Regions from separate parts of the Bacillus tuaregi genome, predicted to be linked through region 4. Evidence: riboswitches for the same ligand, from Rfam matches in the RefSeq annotation. Region 4 holds a riboswitch; each other region holds the start of a gene.

Region 1 (7,443 bases), on a different contig from region 4:
AAACCTATCAGCCTGATCTTTACTATAAAAAATACCTACAGGTTTTGTGGGGGTTAAAAAGGCGGAATCCCATTGATTTACAACTACTTGAGTTACTACTGTGCACACAGGTCGAAAAATACGTTGTTTAGCCAATTCATTTTGAATTGCTTGTTGCAGATGGTAACCAATATAGCCCTGGCTCATAGCCCCGCATTCAGCAAATGGCATGGATGGAACTGATTTATCATTAAGACTAGCAAAATCAAATGCCAGATTTATCATTCCTACCTGAGGACCATTTCCATGTCCAATAATTATGTCATAATCGTCTTTTGCAAATTCTGCAATCGTCTTTGCGGTTTTCTTAACTAAACTAATTTGTTCTTGAGGGTTTTTCCCTAATGCATTGCCTCCTAATGCAATAACCAATTTTTGACGCTGCATGGTATTTCTCCTTTCCAAATGCAAATAATGATTCTATAAACAAATTATATAGATAATAATTACCCATTTGAATTATCCAAAAGCACAAACCAACACTCATTAAATTGTACAATGGTCTATTATGAATGCGGAATAAATGAAAGGGAGGGGGAGAACGTATATAAGTGACAGGCACCACCCGTTATTTGTCGGTATTTGGAAGAAAGTGACAGGCACCACCCGCTATTTGTCGATAATCCGAATGCGGGGACAATCAGTCCCCGCGTTTTTCATTGATAGAGGTTTCCGCCGGATTGCTTAAATTCTTGAGCTTTGGTCTTCATACCTATTTCAATCGCTTCGTTCGTATCAAGTTTGTTTTCTTTTGCGTATTGACGAATATCTTGGGAAATTCTCATGCTGCAAAATTTGGGCCCGCACATGGAGCAGAAGTGGGCGGTTTTGGCTCCTTCTGCAGGTAAGGTTTCATCATGATATTCGATGGCGCGTTCAGGGTCTAAGGCTAAATGAAACTGGTCTCTCCAGCGGAATTCAAAACGAGCTTTCGATAGGGCATCATCGCGAAGGCGTGCTCCCGGATGTCCTTTTGCTAAATCAGCCGCATGGGCTGCGATTTTATACGTGATAACCCCTTCACGAACGTCATCCCGATTCGGTAACCCCAAATGTTCTTTTGGCGTGACATAACATAGCATCGCAGTACCATACCAGCCAATCATCGCTGCTCCAATCGCCGATGTGATGTGATCATAGCCAGGAGCGATATCGGTTGTCAGAGGTCCCAGTGTATAAAAAGGGGCTTCTTGACATGCTTCTATCTGTTTATCCATATTCTCCTTAATCAGATGCATGGGAACATGCCCCGGCCCTTCGACCATGACCTGGACATCATGCTTCCAAGCGATTTTCGTTAACTCTCCAAGAGTCTCTAATTCGGCAAACTGTGCTTCGTCATTTGCATCGGCAATTGAGCCAGGACGCAAGCCATCTCCTAATGAAAAGGCAATATCATACGATTTCATGATTTCACAGATGTCCTCGAAGTGTGTATATAAAAAGTTTTCTTTATGGTGGTGTAAGCACCATTGTGCCATGATCGAACCACCGCGAGAGACAATCCCCGTTACACGCTTGGCGGTTAACGGGACATATCGTAAAAGAACTCCCGCATGAATCGTGAAGTAATCCACGCCCTGCTCGGCTTGTTCGATTAAAGTATCACGGTAAACCTCCCAGGTCAGATCCTCCGCAACCCCGTTTACTTTTTCCAGCGCCTGATAGAGTGGGACCGTTCCCACAGGCACCGCTGCGTTACGAATAATCCATTCCCGTGTCGTATGGATGTTTTTTCCGGTAGATAAATCCATAATATTATCAGCGCCCCAGCGCGTTGCCCAGGTCATTTTTTCAACCTCCTCCTCAATCGAGGATGAAACAGCAGAGTTGCCAATATTCGCATTAATTTTCACATGAAAGCTGCGACCGATGATCATGGGCTCGGCTTCCGGATGGTTGATATTAGACGGAATAATCGCCCGACCCTTTGCCACCTCATCCCGTACGAATTCAGGCTTCATCTTTTCCCTAATCGCGATGAATTCCATTTCAGGCGTGATGATTCCCTTTCTGGCATAATGAAGCTGCGTAACATTTTGGCCTTTTTTCGCACGTAATGGTTTCCGCTTTAACCCAGGGAACACGTTACGATTGGCGCGTGGATCGTTTGCCTTTAGATAGCCATTATCCTCAGGCTTGATACCCCGACCCAGATACTCCTCCACGTCGCCACGCTCATGAATCCATGGGCTGCGAAGGGCAGGAAGACCTTTCGTAATATCAACGGAATAATCTGGATCTGTATAAGGTCCACTCGTGTCATATACACGAACAGGTGGATTCTCGGATTCTCCGAAAGAACCACTGGTCGGGCTTAACTCGATTTCCCGCATCGGAACCTTCATGTCAGGCCGAGAACCAGTGACATAAACCTTCTTGCTACCTGAAAAATTTGCCTTGATGGAAATTCTTTGTTCGTTTGCAGAATGGTTGGACATGGACATCATAAATCTCTCCTTTTTTTGAAAAATAAAGGACAAGATACCGATCACAACAAGTGGAAAGCTGATAACGCTTATGAAGTACATAAAAAAGCCGGTATCCAATCAAAGGTTGGACCCGGCTAATCTGTATGCAGAAGTAGTATGGCTACAATTATGCTAACTTCCCCACGCTGGTATGAACCAGATCAGGTCCCAAGAGTCAAGAAACTTCAACGCGTTCCTTTCTCAGCCCAACTCATTGGACTCCCCTAGTTATTTCTATTCGATTCGAGATTAGTATACAGGAGGCTTTTTTAAAATAAAAGAAAAAAATGGAAAATAGGAATGGGGACATAGGGACAGGTCCGTTATCCTATGCTGGGGCAAGGGACCTTTGTCCCTCAAAAATCAGCTAACAAACAATCAACTTGTCCAATTCCTTAATAGAATAATACTAATCATTGAAAAAGGAGGTGACACAATATGGCACTCCAATTGATGAAGCTTCTTGTTACTGCTACAACCACCACTGAAATTGTTCCTGCGGATACAAGATTTTTTCATGTCACAAACGCTTTAACAGCGGCCGGTTCTACTTTAACCATTGATGCGGCAAGTTTTTTTGACGATGCAGGTGCAGAAGTTACATCGCTTCCGACATTAGCCGCCAATAATAGCTACTTTAATGTTTACGTGAATGGTGTATTACAAATGGAAGGTATCTCAACCTATACACCTGGTGCAACCGGTGTCGGTTCATTGGCTATTGATGTTCCAGCAGGAGGAGGAGACATTCCAGCAGATACACCAATTGTTGTTGAGGTTCTAAATTATGCTCCGTCTTCTTCTACAACGGTTACAACCTAATGAAAAAGAAAAAGGAGTCTTGCAGGCTCCTTAACTTCATTCATCAGAAGTTCTCCACTTCTACAAGTGGGAGATGAATGCAAAGGGTGCTTCGATTCAGTGGGGGTTCAAACCCTGGCTGAATGAAGTTAAGCCTCCGGCGGATGTCACGGATTTTTTAAAGGTAGTTTATCGAGTGAGCTCAGGTAATCCGGACGCAAATTCGACGAGCGAATTTGATAGAAGAAAGGACAGTTTTTTATGGCTCGTAAATCATCACGTCCGCATAAAAAATTTCTTCGTGATTTTTCACTTTTGATAAAAAATATATACATTCAGCCCAGAGTAACTAGATTCTTTTATCAAGCAAAACATAATATCTGCCTGGAGAAATACCAGGTGATTCCTGCATACCAATTCATCAATGATGCTGGAAAATCCATAAAAAAATTCCCTTATAAAGGGAAAAGCAAATATAGTAATCTCTACATTAATGGAATCATGCAGGAGGGAAAGGCTTATAAAATCAAAAAGAAAAAATTAATGATTAAAAACATAGGAGGAACCATCTATGCTGGAACTCCTATAGTAATTGAAATAGTCGAATTTCGATTGGGATACAGGGACAGGTCTGAACTGAACCCAAAAGTGATCATGGAAAAGGGTAGGAAGTAAGTCATATCTTATAGTGATATGGCTTTTTTTATTACTTATTCTGGGATAGATTTGCTCCTGAGTTCTTCGGTTATTAGTTAGAGGAAACGCTGCAAGTAGAGAAATTTTTGGGAATATTTGGTGGGACGAAGGACCTGTCCTCCTGTCCCAGTTCATAGTGGTTGACTGCTAGTAAAATATTACTATATGATAAAACGTGAATTGCGTCTCTATATGGAAAATTTTGAATAATGGGGTTTTTCGCTGAAAGACCAGACATATAAACGACTCATATTCAGGGAAAGTGAATAAAGGTTATTTCAAATTAGAGAATGAATAATGGAGGTCTTTCATTGGCTAGGTCAAAAAACTATAAGAAATTTATCTCAGCAACAATGGCAACAACGGTTATGGCTTCATCGGTTGCTGCGGTTTTACCAGGTAATACGTTAAATGTAGAAGCTGCTAGTTTTACAGATATAGAGAGTGGTACATATTATTATGAGGCTGTTCTTCACCTAACAGAAAAGGGTGCGATTAAGGGGTATGAGGATGGGACGTTCAGACCATACCAGGCCATCACTCGTGGTCAAGCAGCATCCATATTGGCTCAGGCTCTACAGCTGGAAGTGGAAAATGTAAAAAATCCAGGATTTGTAGATGTTACGACAGATTATCGCTTCTACAGTGCAATTGCGGCTTTAGTAAAAGCGGGAATTGTCCAAGGGGTGACGAAGGATACATTCGCACCTGAAAAAGGAATCACTCGTGCGGAAATGGCGAAGATGATTTCCCATGCCTTTCAGCTGAAGGACAAGCAGGACTCAAAAACTACTTTCACAGATGTACCAGAAAATAGCTGGTATGGGGAATTTGTAGAGGCACTCTATGATAATGGAGTAACCGAAGGGAAAACAAAGTCAACCTTTGCCCCGCATGATCCAGTTAGCCGCGCGCAGCTGGCTACCTTTATCTTTCGGGCACAGCAATCCCAGCAGGAAAACAAAGAGGATGAATCAACCAATCCGGATACTACACCAGCACCAGGTCCATCAACCGGTGGAGGTTCTGGAGGAGGTGGCGTTCCAACCACACCAGCACCAGATCAAACAGTTGCCAATGCAGTAATAGAGAAAATTACAGCTTTACCGGCTGTGGATGCACTCTCATTGTCAGATGAAACGGCTGTAAATGAGGCAAAAACAGCATGGAATGCCTTGACACCTTCACAGAGAGAGCTAGTAAGCACAGAACTTCAAACGAAGTTAATAGAAGTAATTGCTAAAATAAATGAATTATCCGATCAATTCATTCCTGAAGGATATGTGCTAAAGGATGATGGAAAAACAGCAAAAGTCACAACAAATGAAGCGTTTAACTATGCTGTCGGACAATCAGGCGTAGAAAAGATTGAAATAACTGCAGGATTTACCTCCAATTTTAGGGGAATAATCAAACAGGAAATAATCATACCTGAGGAAATTGAAAAAGAAACGATAAATTTCAATCATTCAATTGTACAGAATCTATCTGTATATGGCGATGATATTACAATAGAAAACGCAACGATTCATAATCTGCTTATCGCGGACACCGTATATGATTTAACCCTATTAAATGTTAAGGATGCAGAGGAATCCATGCATACCTTTGATGGTGGTGGGGATCAATCCATTGTCCTAATCGGTAATACAACCTTCAAGGGTGATATTAAAATTACTTCAGGTTCAGCTATCCAGGTAAGAGCAGAAAGTGAAGACGCAGCTATCAATGGAACCGTTTGGATTGAATCTGAAGCGAATACGATTATTTCAGCACCGGTTACAAATGTGATTATTGATAAAGGAAATGAAAATATCCAAATTAATAGTAATATAGAGCAATTGATTATCCGCAGCGATGCAACTATTAAATATGGTGATAATGCCCATATCGAAAAGGCTGTAAAACGAGTCGGTGTTACTGTAGTAGCGGAGGAAGGCCACCCGATTGAATTCACTGAGATACTCGATAATTTCGAATTGCAACGATTGCTTTTGACAGCTGAGAATTTACGTGAAAAGGCAGCCATTGGGGACAAAGAAGGCAATGTGACTCAAGAAGCATTGGACCAGCTAAAGTCAGCAATGGATCAAGCCCAAAAAATCTATGATGAAAATACAAGTGTGGATGAAGAAACACAAGATATGATCGATTCTGAAGTAAGCCGTCTCCAAGCTTCTATCACAGAATTTAGAAACAATATCGTTCATGTCGACCGAAAAGAACTTGAATATGAATGGCATCGGGCGCAGCGCCTTGCTAATCAAGTAACGATTGGTACACAACCAGGTCAATATCCTGCGGAAGATTTTCAAGCCCTTCAGGCTCTGATTGCAGAGGCAGAGGAAATGCATGAGGGATATGGCTACAGCCAGCAGGAAATAGATGAAAAGACAGCGGAATTACAACGCTTTATTACCTACTTTTTAACAACAAAGGTAGAGGATGGCAAAGGTGAGGATTCCATTATAGATGGAAGTATTACCTTTACACTTCAAGGTGAGCATTTTACTAACCTTCCATCTGTAGATGTTGAAATTATCGCTTATCGGGAAAATATGGGTTCCAATACCGCTCAATTTTCGACACCAGAAAAGGTTCAAGAGGAGAATGGATATAGGATTAACGTGACCAATATTGATGTTTCGTTAGCAGATACCTATTACGCCGTTATCAAAACGAATCGATATCTTTTTATTGAAAAATTAACGAAAAAAGAGCTCGAAGGTGGAACCATTAAGCCATTAACGACTGAAAATCATGTTCTTTTACAAGCAGAGGTACCATTCTCTGACGAAACAAAAGAACATAATAATCTAGCGCTTAATTTAACAAATGATAGCGGAAAAGGAATTTTATCTGCTTATGTTTCAACAGGATCCTATGTACCTGTCGGGACCTATAATATTCAATATAATACAGTTGGAACGGATGCGTCCTACAGCTTATTTAAAGACAACTTTACTGTTTCTGAAACGAACAATAAAATCCAGTTCACTGAAGAGGAATTGGCTCTTGTTACATTTGAAATAGAGCAAAGTCAGCCAGTCAATTACAAGTTTGATGGGGCCGCTCCATTATATTCTTTAGGAGATAAATATAATGTAATCTATCACCCTAGAATGCCAGAAGGAATTACTTCTCTTTATTTGACGAAGGGGGAATATGAGAGCATCAGGCCAATCTATTCCATTGAAAAAGGCGAAGAATATTGGAGAATTGCTTTTGATATAAAATCAATCGATATACAAAATAATCAAACCTTAAAAGTTGACGATAAGCTTAAGTTTGATGTTGAATGGAAGAATTCAGAGTTTGAGGGTACTTCAATGGATGTGAATACTCCGTTCGATTATTATTATGATGTTTCCGTAAAAGATTCAACTGGTCAGGAAGTTGATTCAATTGAAAAGGCAGCATTGGATGAATGGGAAAA
Region 2 (7,443 bases), 260 kb from region 4:
AGTCAGACAAAATATGTCTTTTGACATATAAATGGAATAGCACTTCAATAACCGCTATGGAGAAAGCGGCTATTAAGGAAGCAGTCAGCCGATTAATATTTGTATCAATAAATAAAAAACTCATCACCCAGAGGATCCCAAACGAAAGAACAAAATCCCCAAGAGTAGCTGCAAAATTACCCATTCTACGAAGGACAAACAAATCTCCAGCAAAATAGGAAACAAGGGTAGTGAATACAGACATCATCACAAGTGTAAAAAAGGCAGGATCAAAAATGCCGTATACAGATAAGACAACCGTTCCAACAACCGCAAGCTTTATCAATATGGCCCATAGGTGTTTCATCATTATTCCTCCTCGCATTACCTAAACTTAATTTGCCATAATTCCTTCTTCTTATACTTCGCCGTTCATTTTCTTCTACTTCTTTTCAATATTAATATCCACGATTATATATCCACTATTTTGGAATCATAGTAATGAAAAATCAATGGAGAAGTTGCTAAATGGGAAATCCAGGGAGCACGTCATATTCCAGATAGTCTAAATGATTTAATCAAAAATCAACACTATTATATAGCCTGCCATTCAGGTAGCAGGAGCAGTATGGCATGTGAATTTTTGACCCAAAGAGGATTTGACGTAACAAACAGGGCTTACGGCTTGATGTCATGGGTAAACAAAGCGAAAATAGAAAACTAGGAGGATAGTGATGAATAAAAAAAGTTTAGACAGCGTTTAGATGAAATTCCTAATAATCAGCCCGTTTATATTCACTGCCGAAGCGGTCAAAGAAGCTACAATGTTGTAAGAGCTCTGCAGCATTTAGGTTATTCTAATGTATACAATATTTCTGGTTCCTATCTAGGTATTTGTTTGTATGAATATTATAACGATCAAATTACTGATAGAGAAAAGATTGTAACGGAGTATAATTTTAAATAATCTTATTTACTAAAAATTGAGCGTGAAACGAATGAATCATGATAAAACCTTCAAACATAAGGAAAACCCTCAGACAATTGATTCAAAATATATTCAGCAGCATTTAGCAAATGAACGAACCTTTTTAGCCTGGCTACGAACAGCCATAGCGATCATTGGCGTTGGTTTTCTTGTGACAAACCTGCACTTTAATATTAGGTCAGGATTGTCGCCAATAAGTGACTATTTGGCTAACATTATCGGCCTCTCTTCGGTAGGACTTGGTATTATCACGATTCTATTGGCAACGATTGCCTACATAAGAAAAATTAATGCGATCAATCAGCAAACCTTCCGTACTCCTAAAACTACGGTTGTTGTGCTAGGTGCATTTGTCATTATCATTGCAGTCGTTTTTGCTTTTTACTTTATGATGCTTTGATCCTTTTTTTAAAAGAAGTGGATGGACCGGCTCTCTTGGGTCGGTCCTTTCATGTGTATATGGTATTTCTTAAACAACATAATTGAAAAATGATAAAATAAGCTAAGAACTTATTAGCCTTTTTTATATGATGAGAGGAGTATTCTTGTGCACAAAATTATGATTATTGAAGATGACCCTAAAATTGCTGAATTGTTAACCTCACATATCAGTAAATACGGATATTCTGTATCACATGCAACAAACTTTGACAACATAATGGATGATTTTCGTCAATCTACACCGGACCTTGTCCTGCTAGATATTAATTTGCCAAGCTTTGACGGTTATTACTGGTGCAGGCAAATACGTCAGGAATCGATTTGTCCGGTTATTTTTATTTCGGCAAGAATCGGTGAAATGGATCAGGTGATGGCATTGGAGAATGGTGGGGATGACTTTATCACTAAGCCGTTTCATACGGAAATTGTAATGGCCAAAATCCGCAGCCACCTTCGCCGGGCATATGGAGAATATAGCAAGCAGACAGAGGAGAGAATAATAGAACAGGCAGGGCTTAAGCTCTATCCGGAAAGGCTAGAAATTTCCTTTAATGGCGTCATTGCTTCCTTGACCAAAAAAGAAGCTGATATTATCGAAAGCTTAATGGACCGCTTTCCACGGGTCGCTGGAAGGGAGGACCTACTTGAAAAATTGTGGGATGAACAAACATATGTTGATGAAAATACACTAAATGTCAATATTACTAGAGTACGAAAGAAATTTCTCGAGTTAGGGATTAAGGACGCAGTGGAAACCGTAAGGGGTGCAGGCTACCGGCTAAACATCTCCTGGTCAAGGATTGATGAGAAATGAAGTTATTTTTTAAAGAGTATTCATTGTTAATAATTGTACAGCTATTGCAATTTTTTATTTTGATTTCTATTTACTGGCTAGCTGGCCATCAACACATTAGTACAGCTCTTTATGCCTTGTTTCTTGGCTGTTTTTTTCTAGGCTGTTATCTTACATACTACTATACTAGTCGGAAAAAGTTCTACAAACGACTGAATCAGCCACTCGAATCTCTTGACGCTTCCTTGCAAAAAACAGAACAGACTCCGATTTCTGAAGCCCTTGACAGCCTATTAAAAAATCAATATAAGCTCTATCAAAAGCAAATCAAACAATTAGAAAAACAGCAAAATGAACACTTAAAGTTTATGGATCAATGGGTTCATCAGATGAAAACACCGCTTTCTGTGATTGAATTGACAGCACAAAATTTAGATGAACCTGACTCCTCCAATATTCGCGAAGAAACAGAGCGAATGAAAAATGGCTTAAATACGATTCTCTACATGGCTCGTCTGCGCTCCATTGAGCAGGATTTTCATATCAAGCCTGTCATTCTTGCTGACATTGTTCATGAAGTTAATCGTGACAATAAACGCTTTTATATTCGGAATCATGTCTACCCAAAGCTTAAGGCAGACCATGTAGGGATTACCGTTGAAACCGATGAAAAATGGCTGTTTTTCATGCTTACACAGCTTATACATAATGCAGTCAAATATTCTAATGGAATGAACAGCATCATTATCTCTATTTATGAAAAAGGAAATGAAGCTGTCTTAGAGGTTACTGATTTCGGTGTCGGAATTCCGGAGGCGGATAAGAAGCGAATTTTTGATCCATTCTATACAGGTGAAAACGGACGTAAATTTAGAGAGTCAACCGGAATGGGACTGTTTTTAACCAAGGAAGCGGCCGAGCATCTAGGACATCGAATCGACTATCATTCAATCGTCGGTGAAGGATCGAGTTTTCGTATTGTCTTTCCTGCCACACAAAACCTTACAAACATGTAAGGATACTGAAAGAAGAATCGATCGTTAAGGCAGGGTAATTAACGATATACTAATCACAGATCAAATGAAATGGTTGAAAGGGGATCTAGTGATGCTGAATGTAAAGCAGGTTAGTAAAATTTATGAAGGAAACGTCGCCTACCGGGCTTTAACAAATATAGACTTAACCATTGAAGCAGGTGAGTTTGTTGGAATTATGGGACCATCAGGAAGTGGAAAAACTACGTTACTTAATATGATTGCCACCATTGATGAACCGACAACGGGTGAAATTTTCATAAACGGAAAAAATCCACATTTATTAAAAAAGGAGGACCTAGCGAAATTCCGCCGCCGGGAATTAGGCTTTGTTTTTCAGGAATTTAATCTTCTCCACACCTTAACGGTTGAAGAAAATATAGTACTTCCATTGACATTGGATGGAAAAAAGGTAAAGGAGATGAAGGAGAAGGCCAATGCGATTGCGGAAAAGCTTGGCATTGTCGAAATCATGGAGAAACGAACCTATGAAATCTCTGGCGGGCAGGCCCAAAGAGCGGCAGTTGCCAGGGCGATGATTCATACTCCCAAGCTATTGCTGGCCGATGAGCCAACTGGAAATCTTGATTCAAAGTCATCTAAGGCCGTAATGGAAATGCTTGAATCGATTAACCAAAAGGAGCGGACGACGATGATGCTCGTAACTCATGATCCGCTAGCGGCGAGTTATTGTAATCGAGTCGTTTTTATCCGTGATGGGAAATTTTATTCAGAGATTCACCGTGGTGCGAATCGACAAGCTTTTTTCCAGAAGATTATTGATACACTTTCCTTGATGGGAGGGAATGCACATGACCTTTCGTCAATTCGCGTTTAATAATGTAATTCGTAATAAGCGTCTATATGCAGCCTACTTCCTAAGCAGCCTGTTTACTGTCATGGTCTTTTTTGCTTTTGCGCTTTTTTCATTCCATCCTGTGTTAAGCGGGAATGAAATGAACCAACATGTCAAAACAGGCATGATGACGGCGGCGGGAATTATTTATGTGTTTTCCTTTTTCTTCATTTTATATTCCATGAGCTCTTTTTTACAGTCTCGCAAAAAGGAATTTGGTTTATTGATGATGCAAGGGATGTCGATGCGACAAATCCGTTCGATGGTGTTCCTGGAAAATATGGTGATTGGCTTTTTTGCGACCATCAGCGGCATTGGGCTTGGACTAGTCTTCGCTAAAGGGATATTATTATTGGCTGAAAATGTTTTAATCATTGAAAACCTACATTTTTATATCCCGATACTAGCCATCCTGTTAACCTTTATTTCGTTTATTGTCTTATTTTTCTTTATCTCTTTATTTGTTTCCTATATTCTTCGAAGTAAGAAATTAATTGAGTTAATTAAAAGCGATAAACAGTCAAAGGGAGAGCCAAAGGCAAATCTCTTTTTAACGATTCTGGCTGCAGCCTTGCTAGCAATTGGTTATGGTGTTGCCTTACTAGTAAAGGGAATGACCGTCATCGCAGCGATGATTCCGGTTATCATTGTGGTTATGTTTGGAACCTATCTTTTGTTTACGCAATTAAGTGTTTTTGTGATACACCGACTAAAGAAGAAGGATACTATTTTCTGGTATAAAACAAATATGCTTCTCTTTTCTGATCTTTCCTTTCGAATGAAAGATAATGCACGGACTTTCTTCATGGTAGCGATGGTTTCGACTGTAGCGTTCAGTGCGATTGGGACATTATTTGGATTTCAAACGTTACTTACAGAAGGAACAAAAATAATGACCCCCAACACGCTTACCTACATGGAATTTGAGGATAATGAAGAACAAGATGTATCTTTCATTAATAAAACATTAAGTGACGCACAAATTGAGACAAACAAAGCCCAGATGATGCTCCGATACTATGAAATAGGTAAAGGTCCCAGTGTTTTAATAGCTAAGCAGTCTGATTATAACCGATTTGCAGACTTGATTGGAGAAGAAAAGATTGAGCTTCAGGATGGACAGATAGTAGTCGCAGAATTTGAAGGAGTGGCTTATGGACAGACAGAAGAGTTAATGAACCAAACGATTGAGTTGAACTCAGGTGTAACATTGAAACCAAATGAAGTCATTTATTCAAGAGCCTTACCTGCACCTAATTCTTATTATGTTATCACAGATCATGATTACGAAAAGCTTCCCACTCCTAATGAAGAAATAAGCTTTCATGCATGGCAAGCCATAGATGGAGAAAAAAATGTTTTAAAAGCTTCTGAAACCTTGTATGAGGAACTACTACCGCATGAAATTACCGTTGGTGAATATAAAGTTTATCAGATAAATAAGACATATGGACCGATCATGTTTGTAGGGTTGTTCATCGGAATTGTCTTTTTCGTTTCTGCTGGGAGTTTTCTTTATTTCCGCCTCTACACGGACTTAGACGAAGACAAACAAAAATTTAAAGCAATAGCCAAAATGGGTTTAACTGAAAAAGAATTAAAAAAGGTGTTGAACAGACAAACAGCAATACTTTTCTTCGCACCCATTATTGTGGCGCTTATCCATGGGGCCGTAGCACTTACTGCACTTTCTCATATGTTCAATTATAATTTGTTTAAAGAATCCGTTATTGTGTTAGGTGTTTTCTTTGTAATCCAAGTGATTTACTTTTTCATCGTTCGCTTTTTCTACACAAAACAAATCAAAGCAGCCATACACTAATATCAGTGTATGGCACCAGATTATACGAATAGTATTAAAAATCAAATAAAGCTATTGATTTACTCTCCAAATTATGTAACTATATGAATATACAATTTTATTAACCAAGTAACACTAGGGGTGCTTTTGAAGCTGAGAGAGGCATTGGCCTTAACCCTTGAACCTGCACTAGGTAATGCTAGCGAAGGAAAGTGGTAGATCGTTGTCTTTATACACGTATGTATATGGAATTAACAATGTGATAATCAGAAAACCACTTCTTTCATGTGAGAAGTGGTTTTTTTATTGTCATCAGGAGGAAGATTATGCATGGAAAATTCTTTACAAGGGCTGCTAAATCAGGTTGAAGACCGAAAAGAAGAGCTTATTCAATTACTAGAGAGATTAATTCGCTATAAAACACCTGCACCGCCTGCCCGGAATACAGAGGAAGCTCAGCGATTTGTCTCCGCATTTCTAAAAGAAAGAGGCTTTAAGGTTGACCAATGGGATGTATATCCAGGCGACCCCAATGTTGTTGGTGTCTTAAAAGGCAGTGAATCAGACTATTTTCAAAGTCTCATCATTAATGGTCATATCGATGTAGCCGAAATCAATGAAGATGAAGAATGGGTATTAGATCCATTTTCTCCTATTATTCAAGATGGAGCCGTAATAGGCAGGGGAGCTGCTGATATGAAGGGTGGTCTTGCCGGCGCGTTATTTGCTATCCAGCTGCTTCATGAAGCCGGAATTGAGCTACCAGGTGACCTGACCTTTCAATCTGTTATCGGGGAAGAAGTAGGGGAAGCAGGTACATTGGAATGCTGTAAAAGAGGATATAAGGCTGATTTTGCCGTTGTTGTCGATACAAGTGATTTACATATACAAGGTCAAGGCGGGGTAATTACTGGCTGGATTACCGTCAAAAGCAAGAAGACCTTCCATGATGCAACACGAAGAGAAATGACCCATGCCGGGGGAAAGCTTTTTGGAGCCAGTGCCATTGAAAAAATGATGAAAATTATGCAAGGCCTGCAGGAGCTAGAAAGACATTGGGCTGTTATGAAAAGCTATCCAGGCTTTCCAGCAGGAACCAACACCATTAACCCTGCCGTCATTGAAGGGGGAAGACATGCTGCCTTTATTGCAGATGAATGTCGGTTATGGATTACGGTTCATTTTTATCCAAATGAAACATATGAGCAGGTTGCTAGAGAAATCGAGGAGCATATTCTTTCCGTGGCACAGTCAGACCCATGGTTACGGGAAAATCCTCCAATTTTTGAATGGGGCGGCTCCTCTATGATTGAAGATCAAGGTGAAATTTTTCCTTCTCTTGAAGTCGATCCCGAGCACCCTGCTGTCGCAGCTCTAATGCATTCACATGAAAGTGTTCTGAAAGAAGCTGCTGCACTAGATGTTTCAACAACTGTCACGGATGGTGGCTGGTTTGGTGCTGCCGGAATTCCGGCAGCAATCTATGGTCCCGGACATCTTCATCATGCGCATGCTGTCAACGAACAACTATCCATTGAACAGCTCGTGAGG
Region 3 (7,443 bases), 330 kb from region 4:
ATTTTCATGTTACTATTAATAGTAACGAGGAGGGGGAAAAATGAGAAAACTGATATCAGTGATCACAATAAGCTGTCTGCTGTTTTTGAGCGGGTGCTCATTGATTAGCGAGGTTAATAGTACGGTCGAATATGCAAATGAGGCAACAGAATATATGAATACCGTGAAAGATTTTTCTAGCCAAATACCAACATTAGCAAAAGAAGCTGTCGTAGATGCTAGCGCCATGGAAAGCTTAGAAAGTGAATTGCAATCGATGAAGGACGAAATTGAAAGGTTTAATGAAATGGAACCACCTTCCATTGCAACTGAGATTCATAGCCAAATCGTCAGTTCAAATACTAAGCTTTCAGAGGGTATCGATGTTTATTTAACTAATGTAGAAAATGGCACACTAAATCCTGATATCCTTGAGGATACAGGCCTTTTAACCACCATAACCGAAATCACCAGTTTGATGGAAAATATTGAGCAGCTTATAAACTAGAAGTGCTGACGTGATTAAAAGTCAGGAAGTGCTGCAGGGAGATTATCTCTCTGCAGCACTTCCTGTTGGGCTATTATTGTAAATATTTTGGTGGAGACTTTTTATGGGATTTAGTGGCTACTTCCGAAAAAATATCATGCTTATTCTCTGAAGTATCTGTGTAAGTCTCTGGTTTCGCCTGGGGATTTAACAGTAGAAGGATGCTTTGGACATCTTGCTGCAGCTGCTGAAATTCCTTTTTTGTCACTGGCTGTGCCTCTGTTTTTAATTCATAACCAATTTGTCCATTAGGTTCTAGAGTAGCCCATTTTACATCATGAATCGAGGAAATATTCAGCTGTCTTAATTTCATTTCTAATTGATCAATCGTGAACCTTAATTTTCTTAAGTTCTTCTCATGTATCGTTCCATTCTCGATAATTATTTTTGATTTCCCTGTAATGAACTTTTCAACACTATCTATTTTAAGCTGAGCATATTCCATTACGACCAAGGTAATAACAAGCGTAGTTCCTACACCCAGTGTTGTCCAAATGCTTTTCCCTGCTAGCGGCTGTATTAATAGGGAACCAATTCCAATCATGATGACCGTTTGGGCAAGGGTCATCTGTGAAATGGACTTTCGTCCTGCAATTCTAAGCAGCAATGTTCCTCCAAAAACAATTAAAATCGACTTCCATATCCAATTCAAATCCATACAATAAAAACTCCTTTTATAACAATATTGTTATTCTTTTCCAATAACTAGCATCCGTAACGGCGAGGGAAATTATTCTTTTCCCAACACTTATATTCCGCCATAATCATCTTTTTTTTGTATCGCGTGACGAGTCTATTAGCGGTATATGGGAATATTCAATAGAAAACTCTGATAATTCCCTGTAGGATTGATAAAATTTATTAATTTAATAGTAACAATCTATTACAACAGAATTATTATTACGACAAAAACAACCTGATTTTTGCAAGATAAGGTATTGTTTGTGTAGGAAAATGTAATATTCTGCGCTTGCCCAGGAAATTTTCCTGTTGTTCCACGATTTTAGCAGAAATTGCTATCCAAGTAGCTAGATATTTGTTCGCATAATCCTTTGGGGTAAAGCTTAAAACATGAGAAGTTTGCCGTCCTTTGCTACAATATGATTCAAAGTATGATTTTTATTTTAAGGGGTATAAAAATAATGACGAATCCATGGAATAAACGTTTTAGCGCTGAAAACTATGTATATGGAACAGAACCCAATGTATTTTTAGCGGAATACCAGAACAAGCTTCAGTTAACTGGAGATGCTTTAGCCATTGCAGAGGGGGAGGGGCGTAATGCCGTCTATTTAGCACAGCAAGGGATGAACGTTACAGCCTGGGACTATGCTGAAGCAGGACTAGAAAAAACAAAAAAGCTAGCGGAAAAACGTGGTGTTGAAGTTACAACAGAGCTTATGGATTTAAATGAAGCAGACTGGAAAAGCAATCGTTGGGATGAGATTGTCTGTATCTTTGGACACCTGCCAACTGAATTAAGGCTGAAGACATTAAAGGGTGTAAAGGATGCGATTAAACCAGGTGGCTATTTTGTATCTGAGGTATACTCCACCTATCAAATTCCTTATGAAAGTGGCGGACCTAAGGATATTGAACTGCTATATAGACCGGAGGATATGATCCAGACCTTTTCAGATTGGCGGATTTGCCACTTTTTTATGGGAGAGGTTGTACGTCATGAAGGAGACTTACACAACGGGTTAGCTCATGTGATCCAGTTTATTGGTCAAAAACCAGGGCAAGAAGATGGGAAACTATTAAAATGAAAAGGAGATATTTCCTTTACATTATTTGCTGGCCATCGTATGATAATAAAAGATTTATAATATCTTGAACAACTACTAGGGGTGCCCTTTAAAGGGCTGAGAGAAAAACGAGTGTTTTTCAACCCTTCGGACCTGATCCGGATAATTCCGGCGTAGGAAAGTAGGCTTTAATCACTTACTTTTGTTAACCAAAGCCGGGTCCTTATTGGGATTCGGCTTTTTAACTTCATTCAGCAAATGCTTTTTGTACCGAAAGCTTGCGACAGGTACAGAAGTCTTCCACTTCTACAAGTGGGGGTTCAAACCCCTGCTGAATGAAGTTAAGCCTCCGGCGGATGTCACGGATTTTTTTAAAGGTAGTTTATTGAGCGAGCTCGATAAAAATCCGGACGCAAATTCGACGGGCGAATTTGATTTTTTTTAACTGTAGAGAGGAGAAACGTATGAATAAAACATTGAAATTGACTATGACAGCTATGTTTGTGGCAATCGGTACATTAACGAGTCATCTCATCTATATTCCAATTGGTTTTACGAAGGTTTTCCCGATTCAACACTTCTTAAATGTATTATCTGCTGTTTTATTGGGTCCTGCCTATGCTGTACTACAGGCCTTTGCCGTATCCTTAATCAGGAATTTAATGGGCACTGGCTCCATCTTTGCTTTCCCAGGAAGTATGATTGGTGCACTATTAGCCGGATATTTATTTATGAAGACAAAGAAGCTAGCCTTTGCCTTTACCGGTGAAATTGTGGGGACTGGAATATTGGGCGGATTAGCCTGCTATCCGATTGCCACCCTGTTACTTGGTCAGAAGGCTGCACTCTTTGGCTTTATTCCGGCTTTTTTGGTTAGTTCTCTAGCTGGGAGCTTGATCGGGTTAATCCTGCTGAGTATGATGCTAAAAAACCCAGCCATTAAAGCTCTCCAACAGAGACATCTCTAGTACAACCTTTATCGTTGGATGAAAATGGAAAAAAGAACAGCCGATACAAGACAGGCTGTTCTCTTTTTTCGACATGAAATCTATTACAGACGATTGGATAATGCTAGTAATAGCTTAGAGATTTCTTCAAACTTAGATATTCGTGAGTTTATTTCCTTTGCCTTCTCTAATTGGTTGATAACGGTTGAATTAATGGCGGCCACTTCTTCCGTAATCGTTTGCAAATCAACCTGAAGATCCCGTAACGTTTTTTCGATTTCTACACTTGCATCGTTACTATGTCCCGATAGTTTTCTAATTTCATTTGCTACGACCCCGAACCCTTTTCCAACCTCGCCAATTCGAGCTGCTTCGATGGCGGCATTTAATCCAATTAACCTTGTCTGTGATGAGATGGATTTAATAGAATCAAGAATTTGATTCGTCTTTTTAAATTTATTATTGATTTCATCCGCCTTTCCTTGAAGCGTAATACTATCGTGATTCAATTGGGAGGCAACCTTTAAGAACAAATCAATAATATTTCCAACCTCATCACTAGAATCTGCCAACTCGATTGCACTTTTGTTTAAGCCTGTCCAGGTTTCAATATTCTTTGCTATGCCAACAGAACCAATGACATTTCGGTGCTCATCCATCAGTGGATAGCCATAAATTCTAACGGGAATTCCATAAAGGGAAGCATCCATATTTTTAGCAGCTGGTTTTTTTGTTCTCATAGCCTCAGCCATTGCTGATTTTGGATTCACGGGATCACCGGGAGAAATATTTAATTTAACCGTTTTTCCATCCTTTTGTATTATGAATTTTTCTGTATCTGTCACTGCAAAGCCCATGTCTGTCTGCATGATTTCTGCAATTGAAGGAGTTATCTTAATTAAAGCCTGCATTAAATCTTCACCAGTAGCTTTGATGTGCATCGGGTTCTCCTTTCTCTATGTCCGAATGATAAAAAAATAAGGAAATATTTTCTTCAAATATTATTATACAATAAAAAATATAGGAGTAATATGTGTGACCAAAGAATAATCAGAGAAGTGAAGGAATGGGACAATCGAGAAGACATAGCAGTCGTCTAAATAACAAAGATCGATTATAAAGACATAAAAAAGACACATTTTCAGCAAAACTTCACATTGACTTCATACCTACAAGGGTATATCATATGACTTGTAAGAGCGATTGACGTAACAAGTTCATATTGTATCAATTTATTTTTTTAATATATTTTATACCCATGCCGGTATATATCAAAAGCATCAAAATCATTTTATCTATAAGGAGGAAAACCTCGTGACACAGAAAGTAATTATCGTAGGTGGAGTAGCCGGTGGAGCTACAGCAGCAGCGAAATTAAGACGGATTAGTGAGAAGGTAGAAATTATTCTCATTGAACGTGGAGAATACGTTTCATTTGCCAACTGTGGTCTGCCATACTATATTGGTGAAACCATTACAGATAGAAGTAAGTTATTGGTACAAACTGTAGAGGGACTATCCACAAGATTTAATATGGATATCCGCAACTTAAGTGAAGTAACTAGCATACAGCCTGAAACAAAAACGGTCACCATTAAAAATCTACGTACAAAGGAAGAATATGAAGAAACATATGACAAATTATTATTATCACCAGGAGCCAGCCCTATTGTACCGCCCATTCCTGGCTTAAATGAGAATGAAACATTGTTTACGTTAAGAAATATTCCTGATACCGATAGGATAAAAGGCTATGTGGATGAGCAAAATCCGAAAAAGGCAGTTGTGGTTGGTGGTGGCTTTATTGGCATCGAAATGGCTGAAAACTTGGTAGACCGTGGGATTGAAGTGACCATTATCGAAATGGCTAATCAAGTAATGGCTCCGATTGATTACGAAATGGCTAGTATTTTACACAGCCACCTACAGGAAAAAGGGGTTCGGTTAATCCTAGAAAATGGTGTTCAATCATTTACTGATAATGGCAAAAAGGTTATTTTATCTGATGGTACAGTGGTCGAGACAGATATGACGATTCTTTCCATTGGCGTAAGACCTGAAAACGAGTTGGCAAAAAGTGCCGGATTGGAGCTAGGTGCACGTGGAGGTATTATCGTCAATGAATACCTCCAAACCTCGAACAGTGACATATATGCTGTTGGAGATGCGGTTGAAGTGGTCGATTATTTGAGCGGAACAAAGGCGATGATTCCACTTGCGGGTCCTGCAAATCGTCAAGGTCGGATTGCAGCCAATAATATGATGGGTAAGAAAGAACAGTACCAAGGAACACTAGGAACTTCTGTTGCCAAAGTGTTCGACCTAACGGTGGCTGCAACGGGAAACAATGAAAAATTATTAAAACGCCTGGAAGTACCATATGAGGTAGCACATATTCACCCAAGCTCCCATGCTGGCTACTACCCAGGTGCTGCGCAAATTTCCTTAAAGCTTATCTTTGATAAAGAAACGGGAAAAATCTTTGGTGCACAGGCAGTTGGTGCTGACGGGGTTGAAAAACGAATAGATGTTATAGCCACAGCGATTAAAGGTGGCTTGACCGTTGAGGATTTAACTCATTTAGAATTAGCCTATGCCCCTCCGTATTCTTCAGCAAAAGACCCTGTGAACATGGCAGGCTACGTTGCGACCAACTTAATGGACGGAGAATTAGAGCATATTCAATGGCATGAGGTTGATGAGATTGTTGCTAATGGAGAATTATTAATTGATGTTCGTGAACCTATGGAGCGAGAATTTGGCTATATTGAAGGCTCTATCAATATTCCATTAGATGAACTAAGAGATCGTTTATCAGAAATACCAACTGATAAGACTATTTATGTTAGCTGTCAGGTAGGCTTACGAGGCTATTTAGCCGCACGCATCCTACAGAGTCATGGCTATAAGGTAAAAAATGTTGATGGTGGTTGGAGAACCTATTCTTCTGTATTTGGAAGCAATCTCGAGGTTGATGCAGATATTACAATTAATGACTTAGGTGAGACTGTATTAACAAAAACAAAAGATGCCCAAGCAAATACCATTATAGATGATATAACAGCAGATTCAGTTGTAGATGTTACTGGCTTAACCTGTCCAATGCCGATTGTCAAGCTGAAAAAAGGAATGGAAGCTATCGGTAGCAATCAAATTTTAGAACTTCATGCTACTGATAAAGGAACATTAAATGACCTTCCTGCATGGTCAAAAAATGCTGGTCATTCCCTCCTAAAATCGGAGCAAGAAGGCAATGTGATTAAATTCTGGATTCAAAAGAAATAAGCTCTAATAGAAAGTCATACAAGGAAAGAGGCCGTCCAGTAGGATAGCCTCTTTCATATTTTTATAGATATGGACTTTCGTGTTTTGCCTTTAATTGATTCCAACGACGCTCTACTTCGTTTTCGAAATCTTTTAGCATGTCTTTGTTTTCTTCTTTTAACATATGCTTGGTTTTACCCATATGCTTTAACCATTCGCTCACTTCCACACGCTTCTTCTTATCCTCTGGATTATAAGTGATGGTTGTAACGCCTTTTTCCACTTCATAAAGTGGGAAGAAGCAAGCATTAACCGCAGCTTCAACAATCGATTGTCCTAGTGTTTCATTCGATTTCCAGTTAAGTGGGCAGGCAATAAGGATTTTTCCATATACCATACCGACATTATTGGCATACCATTGTGCTTTTGCCGCTTTCTTTAATAGATCACGATCAAAGGCCTCTGAACCTGTGAACACATAAGGAATATTCGTAGCCGCCATAATTTGCGCTGTATCCTTGTGGTGGAACGCTTTACCTGCTTGGTATGGTCCAACACCAGAAGTACTTGTCATATGTCCAAGTGGAGTGGAATAAGACAATTGGCTACCTGTGTTCATGTATCCTTCATTATCATACTCAATGATAATCATCTTGTGGTTACGTAAAGCTGTACCGATTGCAGGACCCATACCGATATCCATACCACCGTCACCAGTAACCATAACAAAAGTGAAATCATCACTTAAGCCAAGCTCATCAAACTCCCCACGGCGTTTTCTCTCATGGAACATTTCTACAACACCTGATAATGTCGCTGCACCATTTTGGAATAGGTTATGGATATAGGTTTGTTTATGTGAGCTGTAAGGATAGCCTGTTGTTACGATCATTCCACAGCCAGTATGGAATAAGACCACAATATCGCCTTCGATACCTTTAAAGAATAATTCTAAGCC
Region 4 (7,443 bases):
ATACTGGTAAGCATCTTAAATTCTCCCGTCACGTTGATGCTCCGCGTGCAGCAGCAAACTTCCATTTCTTTGCTGATTATATGATTTCTGTAGGAACAGAAGCATTTCAAGATGAAGTACACGGTGCGATTAACTACGGATTCCGCCGCCCAATCGGAGTAGTTGGATTAATCCAGCCATGGAACCTTCCATTATTCTTATTAACTTGGAAACTAGCACCAGCATTAGCAGCGGGATGTACAGTAGTCATTAAGCCTTCTGAATTAACACCAATGACGGCAACAAAGCTTATGGAAATCCTGAAAGAAGCCGGCGTTCCAGACGGAGTTGTAAACTTAGTTCATGGATTTGGACAAGGTGCTGGTAGTGCCATCAACAAACATCCTGATATTGCGGGTATCGGATTTATCGGTCAAGTGTCTACTGGTGCTAAGATTATGGAAGAAGCTTCTAAAACATTGAAAAAGCTTTCTTTCGAATTAGGCGGTAAAAACCCTAATATCATTTTCTCTGATGTAAATATTGATGAAGTTGTTGAAACAACGATTAGATCAAGCTTTACCAATCAAGGGGAAGTATGTGTCTGCGGTGAAAATATCTTTGTAGAACGTTCCATCTATGATGAATTCGTTGAAAAATTAGCAGCAAGAACAAGACAATTAAAAGTTGGTAACCCATTTGATATGGAGTATGACCAAGGGGCATTGGTTGCGAAAGTACATTATGATAAAGTAATGAGCTACTTCAAAATTGCGGAAGAAGAAGGTGCTACTTTCGTGACAGGCGGTAAGCGTCCTGAAGGTTTAGATAAGGGATATTTCGTTGAGCCAACGATTATTACGGGATTAGAATATGGTGCTCGTTGTACTCGTGAAGAAATCTTTGGACCAGTTGTTTCAATTATTCCATTTGATACAGAAGAAGAAGTCATTGCGATGGCCAACGATTCCCGTGTCGGATTAAGTAACACAATCTGGACTAACGATATCCGCCGTGCACACCGTGTTGCACAATCAATCGAATCTGGATTATCCTACATCAACTGCTGGTTCGTTCGCGACTTCAGAACTCCATTCGGTGGTACAAAAGACAGTGGGCTTGGCCGTGTCGGCGGTGTACACAGCTGGGAGTTCTATACAGAATTAACGAATATTTGTGTGAAACTATAATTCTATAACTGACTAAAGACATATTGCACGGTTATATGGTTACGACCGTGCGATATTTTCATAATCTTCACAGACGTTTCATTAATAAGGTTATTTTTAAAATTTACATAAGAGAGAGGATGAATGAAATGACAAGTAAAATTGAAAAATTTGCTGCGGCTCTTGCACAGGCAGAAGCAACTAAAGTAGGAACTGATCCACTTACTACTGTAGATCCGGAAATCAATGTGGATGAGGCTTACTACATTCAATTAGAAAATATCAAAAAGAAATTAAGTGAAGGACAAAAAATTGTCGGTAAAAAAATCGGTTTAACTTCTGTAGCGGTTCAGAAAATGTTAGGTGTTGATGAACCGGATTATGGTCATCTGTTAGACAGCATGGTAGTGGAAAACGGCGGAACGGTTGATATGAAAGACATGCTTCAGCCAAAAATAGAAGGTGAAATTGCCTTTGTTTTGAAAAAAGATTTAAAGGGTCCTAATGTGACAGCAGTTGATGTTATTCAAGCAACAGATTATGTGTTGCCGGCTATTGAAATCGTTGACAGTCGTGTACAGGATTGGAAAATCAAGCTGCCAGACACTGTAGCAGATAATGCATCTTCAGGACTATATGTATTAGGTGGAAAACCTACAAAGTTAGAGGATATTGATATTGAATTGCTTGGCATGGTTTTATATCAAAATGGTGAAATGATTAATACAGGTGTCGGTGCAGCGGCACTCGGCAGTCCTATTACATGTGTAGCCTGGTTAGCTAATCGTCTAGCCGATTATGATATTTCTTTGAAAGCTGGTGAAGTCATTCTTTCCGGAGCTCTTTCAGGTATGGTCGTAGCCAATGCTGGAGATTCATTCACAGCAAGATTTGCCCATTTAGGACAGGTTAGCGTTAATTTCAAATAATTCGTTCGAGATAAATGATTTTACAAGGAGGAAATAGATGATGGCAAATGAAATCATTAAGAAAATTACCGATTATTTAGTATCTGCAGAGGTAGAAAAGCGTGAAGTGGTAAAAGTAACTTCAACCATTAAACCGGATTTAACTGTTGAAGAAGCATACCAAGCACAAGAATTACTTGTTCAAACCAAATTAGATCAAGGTCACCGCATTGTTGGACCTAAAATGGGACTTACAAGTAAAGCAAAATGGGACCAAATGGGTGTATCTGAGCCTATTTATGGCTATGTTTTTGATTATATGCTAGTTGATAATGGCGGAGTTGTCCCATTCCAAATCCATCCAAAGGTTGAAGCGGAAATTGCATTCCTAATCGGCGAAGATATTGAAGGACCTGGAATTACCGGTGCACAAGTATTAGCGAAAACAGAATATGTTTTACCTGCGCTTGAAATCATTGATAGCCGTTATGAAAACTTTAATTTCACATTGACAGATGTTATTGCAGATAATGCATCTACATCTAGAGTGGTATTTGGTAATACATTGAAGAAGCCTAGTGAGCTTGACCTTGATTTAGTAGGCTCTACATTATCTATCAATGGACAAATTAAAGAATTAGGAGCAGGTGCTGCTGTATTAGGACATCCTGCTAATGCCATTGCCGTTCTTGCTAATATGCTAGCAAGAAAAGGACAAAAGATTAAGAAGGGCGATTTAATTCTTTCTGGTGCGCTAACAAGCGCTGTACTGTTAAACGTTGGGGATTTTGTATCAGGCAAATTTGACGGTCTTGGTGAAGTTACTTTCACAGTCGGTGAATAATTTAATCCTAATCATGAGAGGGGTATTGCTATGCCATTCATTCAAATTAACATTATGGAAGGTCGACCACCTGAAAAAATTACAGAATTAATCAGCAATGTGACAGACACTGTATCAGAAACTCTTGGAGCTCCGAAACAAACTGTTCGTGTATTAGTTACGGAAATGCCTAAGACACATTGGGGAATTGGTGGAGTACCTGCCAAAGACCTTGGAAGATAATTTCTCATATTATAAAAATCGAACTGATCTGACATCAGTTCGATTTTTTGCGTTACCCATCTTATAGTTTGAAGCAATTCCCATGAAAATATTTGCAATTTCTCTGCAAAACCTTCAATATTATTAGCGATACAACCATATACATACCTTGGATGATTATGAATGAATACTACATAAAGGATGGGTAACATGCTACGAAAACAAATAATGTTATACGTTGAGAGATTATTAGCTGAAAAACAGTCAGCAGAAGGTGAAAAATACTCTGTTGAATTGTATAAGGAAGAGAAGGATTACATTGAGCGGCATAGATTGCTGCCGGAGGACTCGTCTGTAATCCTTATTGAAAAAGATCCAGCTTCTAGGTTTCAACAAGTATATATTGAAAGAAGCAATAAAGAAACGGAAGAATTATTAGCTGAGGAATCGACCGCTTTTTTAGATCAGCCTATTGGATATTTTAAGCAGAAGCTTGATGAATTTATGTACTTGGAATCTCCATGGTTTGAGGTGATTGGTGTTGATGCGATTTCATTTGAAGCAGATAGTGTTTTTTACCATTATGATGTCATGCTGGGCTTAAAACTACCAAAAAAAGCAGAAAATAGGATCAAAGCCTTTTTAACTACCAATCTTCAGCAGGAAGATGCAACGTTTGATTTAATGTTTAGTGCAAATGACGGACTTTGGGATTTGAATTTTTCATTAAATAATCTAATGGAGTACAAAGAGAAATGGACGATACGGGAAGCCTATCATGCGATCTATGAGCTGCTGTTTCATTTGGTCGAGGAAATTGAAGAAGGTAGTTGAGCATTAATGTTTATACTACTTTCTAATTTCCTTCTTTACATTTTCTCAGTATAGCATTATGATTAATAAGAATATTAGAACATCTACTGGGGGTGCCCATCTTTTTGGGCTGAGAGAAAGACGGCTGTTTTTCAACCCTTTGGACCTGATCCGGATTATACCGGCGTAGGAAAGTAGGGAGTCAATCACTTTCTTTCTCGGCTACAACAAGTCAGGTCCAATAATGGGTCTGGCTTTTTTTACGTAAAAAAGGATGTTTAAGGAGGAATGGGAAATGAGAAAAACTATGGTACATGGACTGTTAAAAAGAATAAAAGAAATGAATCCACTCATACATAATATTACAAATATAGTAGTGGCTAATTTCTCTGCTAATGGGCTGCTAGCTCTTGGGGCATCGCCGGTTATGGCCGATGCTGTGGAAGAAGCAGCTGAAATGGCAAAAGCTTCTGCAGCTGTCGTCATCAATATGGGTACGTTGAATCGTGATACGGTAGAAGCTATGATTGCTGCTGGGAAAGCAGCAAATGAGAGTAATATTCCGGTCATTTTAGATCCTGTTGGTGTTGGTGCGACGTTCTTCCGAACTCAATCTGCTCAAATGCTATTAAAGGAAGTGCAATTTTCCGTTATTCGCGGTAATAGTGCTGAAATTGCAAATCTTATTGGAGAGAAATGGGAAGTAAAGGGTGTTGACGCGGGAATGGTGAAAGGTGATGTTTATAGCCTTGCTCGAGATGCCGCTAAAAGCCTTCATGCAGTAGTAGTTGTGACAGGAAAGGAAGATATAATAAGCGATGGTACCGTAACAAATGTTGTTTATAATGGTCATCCACTATTAACCAATGTTACAGGTACGGGCTGTTTGCTAACAGCTGTGATTGGGGCCTTTGCCGCTGTAGAAAAGAATTATTTGAATGCAGCAACTGCAGCACTTGTTTTCTATGGAGTGGCTGCTGAAATAGCCGCTAACAAAACAGAAGGACAGGGACAAGGTAGCTTTCAAACTGAATTTCTCAATCAGCTTTCACTTGTATCTTCGTCAGAAATTGATTTATATGGGTCATTTACTAGATTATAAGGAGGAGATTATCCTATGTATAAAGCGCTAACGATTGCAGGCTCTGATTCTGGAGGCGGTGCAGGAGTTCAAGCAGATTTAAAAACCTTTCAGGAATTGAATGTTTTTGGGATGACCGCTATTACAGCGGTTACAGCTCAGAATACATTAGGTGTACAGGGAGTTCAAGCAATATCGAAGGAAATGATTGCCTCACAAATTGACTCAGTAGCTGTGGATCTTGGTGTTGACGCATTGAAGACGGGGATGCTGTTTTCAAGCGAAATCATTCAAACAGTTGCAGAAAAGATTCAGCAATATGGCTGGGAGAAAGTGGTTGTAGACCCTGTCATGATTGCAAAAGGCGGAGCAACTTTGCTTCAGCAGGAGGCTATTACGGCGGTGAAAGAATACTTACTTCCTCAGGCATATATCGTTACACCGAATATTCCAGAAGCAGAGGAATTGACTGGTATTATTATCCAAACAGAGGCAGATAAGCTAGCGGCAGCAAAAAAATTAATCGATTTTGGAGTGAAGCATGTCATAATTAAGGGTGGACATGATAGCGATGTGAATGAAGCGGTTGATTTATTATTTGATGGTCATCATTCATATACATTTACAAGTCAACGAATTCAGACGAAAAATACGCATGGAACAGGCTGTACCTTCTCCGCAGCGATTACGGCTTGTCTTGCCAAGGGGTTATCTGTATATGATGCCGTTTCGCTTGCCAAAAGCTTTATTACGGCAGCGATTGAAGAGAATTTAGAGCTTGGTACCGGTCATGGTCCAACTAACCATTGGGCATTTAAACAAAAAGCAGGGATATCATGTTGAAAATACTAGACCAAGATAGTCTTAGAAAGGCGTTATCCTTATATTTTATTATGGGCTCTGGAAATACAAGGAGAAGGGCAAGTGTTGTGTTAGAGGAAGCGATACAGGGTGGTGTTTCTTGCTTCCAATTCCGTGAAAAAGGAACAGGAGCATTAGTGGGAGCACAAAAGTATGCTTTGGCAGAAGAGCTACAGTTTATTTGTCATAAGGCAGGGGTTCCTTTTATTGTGAATGATGATATTGAATTGGCTATGGCCATTCATGCGGACGGTGTCCATATTGGACAAGAGGATGAACCTGTGCAGCTTGTCCGGGAAAAAATTGGCGATAAAATTCTTGGTGTGTCTGTCCATAATATTGTCGAGGCGAATTTGGCTCTACAAGAAGGTGCAGACTATTTTGGTGTTGGTCCGATTTACCCAACAAACTCGAAGGACGATGCTAAAGCGGTTCAAGGTGTAAAGATTATTCGTGAATTACGAGAGGCGGGATATACAATCCCTATTGTCGGAATTGGTGGAATTACAGCCAATAACGCCGGGGAGGTCATAAGAGCTGGAGCTGATGGCGTATCGGTTATTAGTGCTATTAGTCTTCAAAGCTGTCCTAAATCGGCCGCAGAAAAATTAAAATGGAGTCTTGAGATAAGCTAAAAAAAAGAAAAAAGTGAATGCCTATTCAGATGTTCGCGTATGTTTAGTTTTCATAACAACATACGAAGGATTTTCTGAATAGGTTTTTTCGTTTCGTGGTCTTAATAGTTTGATAATGGACACAGAATGTTTACAAATAAAGAAAAAGTTCCATTATTTTAAATATATAAAAGGAGGTGAATTAATCTTGTTAGAATAAATATTAATAGTCTATCATTTACTTACTCTGAAGAAAGTAGAAAGTTAATTGTTCTACAGCTCGAATGGATTTGTTAGAAAGAGGGGAATGGAATGCATACAACAATACATTTTATTGATCAAAATCATTCTAACAGAGAACGAAGTCTCCATATTCAAAATCGATCCATTATTGTTGATACATATGCATTTGGATCCTTTAGAAAAGATTTGATTCGTAATATAGGACTTGAACGGACAAAGGGTTTTTTATTCCGCTATGGTTGGAATATGGGAATCCGGGATGCAAAGGAATGTAAAGAAAAAGAGCAATATGACACCATACAAGAATTAATTGAATATGGTCCGGTCATGCACTCAATGAAGGGCTATGTTGAATCTAGAACCTTAAAATTGGAAATAAGTAATGAAACAAATGTCAAGACGTTACAAATGGACAGTGTTTGGGAGCATTCCTTCGAGGCCGATGAACATTTGCGGCATATTGGAGCTAGTACTTCACCAGTCTGCTACACACTTTCAGGCTACGCGAGCGGATTTGTATCAGAAATTTTTGGCGAAATGGTGATTTTTAAGGAAATATGCTGCAGAGCTGCTGGTGCAAGTGAATGTATCGCAATTGGTAAAAGTTGTTCCCTTTGGGGAGATGAAATTCAAGAGGAGCTCTATTATTTAGAAGAAACACCCATTTTAAAAGAATTAGAGCTAACCTATGAAAAATTATTGCAGGAGCGTGATCAATTGACGCTTGTGC

Evidence for each region. Region 4 has a riboswitch for thiamine pyrophosphate ahead of thiM (hydroxyethylthiazole kinase). Riboswitches for the same ligand answer to the same signal wherever they lie in the genome.
Region 1: linked by a shared signal. The riboswitch ahead of thiC (phosphomethylpyrimidine synthase ThiC) and the one ahead of thiM (hydroxyethylthiazole kinase) in region 4 are both predicted to bind thiamine pyrophosphate.
Region 2: linked by a shared signal. The riboswitch ahead of BQ5321_RS13360 (acetylornithine deacetylase) and the one ahead of thiM (hydroxyethylthiazole kinase) in region 4 are both predicted to bind thiamine pyrophosphate.
Region 3: linked by a shared signal. The riboswitch ahead of thiW (energy coupling factor transporter S component ThiW) and the one ahead of thiM (hydroxyethylthiazole kinase) in region 4 are both predicted to bind thiamine pyrophosphate.

What each region holds. Positions count from the first base shown of each region.
Region 1 is NZ_LT629730.1:93,417-100,859, forward strand. Features, by position in the region: gene arcC (carbamate kinase) at 1-426, opposite strand, end outside; gene thiC (phosphomethylpyrimidine synthase ThiC) at 696-2,480, opposite strand; TPP riboswitch at 2,632-2,746, opposite strand; gene BQ5321_RS01160 (DUF4183 domain-containing protein) at 2,949-3,332, shown strand; gene BQ5321_RS01170 (DUF4183 domain-containing protein) at 3,573-3,986, shown strand; gene BQ5321_RS01175 (S-layer homology domain-containing protein) at 4,319-7,443, shown strand, end outside.
Region 2 is NZ_LT629731.1:2,307,910-2,315,352, reverse strand. Features, by position in the region: gene BQ5321_RS13390 (YndM family protein) at 1-349, opposite strand, end outside; partial or broken gene BQ5321_RS23770 (rhodanese-like domain-containing protein) at 725-946, shown strand; gene BQ5321_RS13385 (YidH family protein) at 978-1,367, shown strand; gene BQ5321_RS13380 (response regulator transcription factor) at 1,515-2,222, shown strand; gene BQ5321_RS13375 (sensor histidine kinase) at 2,219-3,217, shown strand; gene BQ5321_RS13370 (ABC transporter ATP-binding protein) at 3,309-4,073, shown strand; gene BQ5321_RS13365 (ABC transporter permease) at 4,048-5,913, shown strand; TPP riboswitch at 6,020-6,120, shown strand; gene BQ5321_RS13360 (acetylornithine deacetylase) at 6,223-7,443, shown strand, end outside.
Region 3 is NZ_LT629731.1:2,244,873-2,252,315, reverse strand. Features, by position in the region: gene BQ5321_RS13090 (DUF6376 family protein) at 41-487, shown strand; gene BQ5321_RS13085 (DUF421 domain-containing protein) at 561-1,184, opposite strand; gene BQ5321_RS13080 (class I SAM-dependent methyltransferase) at 1,669-2,295, shown strand; TPP riboswitch at 2,363-2,471, shown strand; gene thiW (energy coupling factor transporter S component ThiW) at 2,739-3,242, shown strand; gene BQ5321_RS13070 (methyl-accepting chemotaxis protein) at 3,326-4,162, opposite strand; gene BQ5321_RS13065 (CoA-disulfide reductase) at 4,536-6,506, shown strand; gene BQ5321_RS13060 (thiamine pyrophosphate-dependent enzyme) at 6,568-7,443, opposite strand, start outside.
Region 4 is NZ_LT629731.1:2,570,366-2,577,808, reverse strand. Features, by position in the region: gene BQ5321_RS14675 (aldehyde dehydrogenase) at 1-1,169, shown strand, start outside; gene BQ5321_RS14670 (2-keto-4-pentenoate hydratase) at 1,298-2,077, shown strand; gene BQ5321_RS14665 (2-keto-4-pentenoate hydratase) at 2,118-2,900, shown strand; gene BQ5321_RS14660 (4-oxalocrotonate tautomerase) at 2,925-3,122, shown strand; gene BQ5321_RS14655 (branched-chain amino acid aminotransferase) at 3,312-3,935, shown strand; TPP riboswitch at 4,014-4,124, shown strand; gene thiM (hydroxyethylthiazole kinase) at 4,210-5,016, shown strand; gene thiD (bifunctional hydroxymethylpyrimidine kinase/phosphomethylpyrimidine kinase) at 5,032-5,838, shown strand; gene thiE (thiamine phosphate synthase) at 5,832-6,491, shown strand; gene BQ5321_RS14635 (XylR N-terminal domain-containing protein) at 6,783-7,443, shown strand, end outside.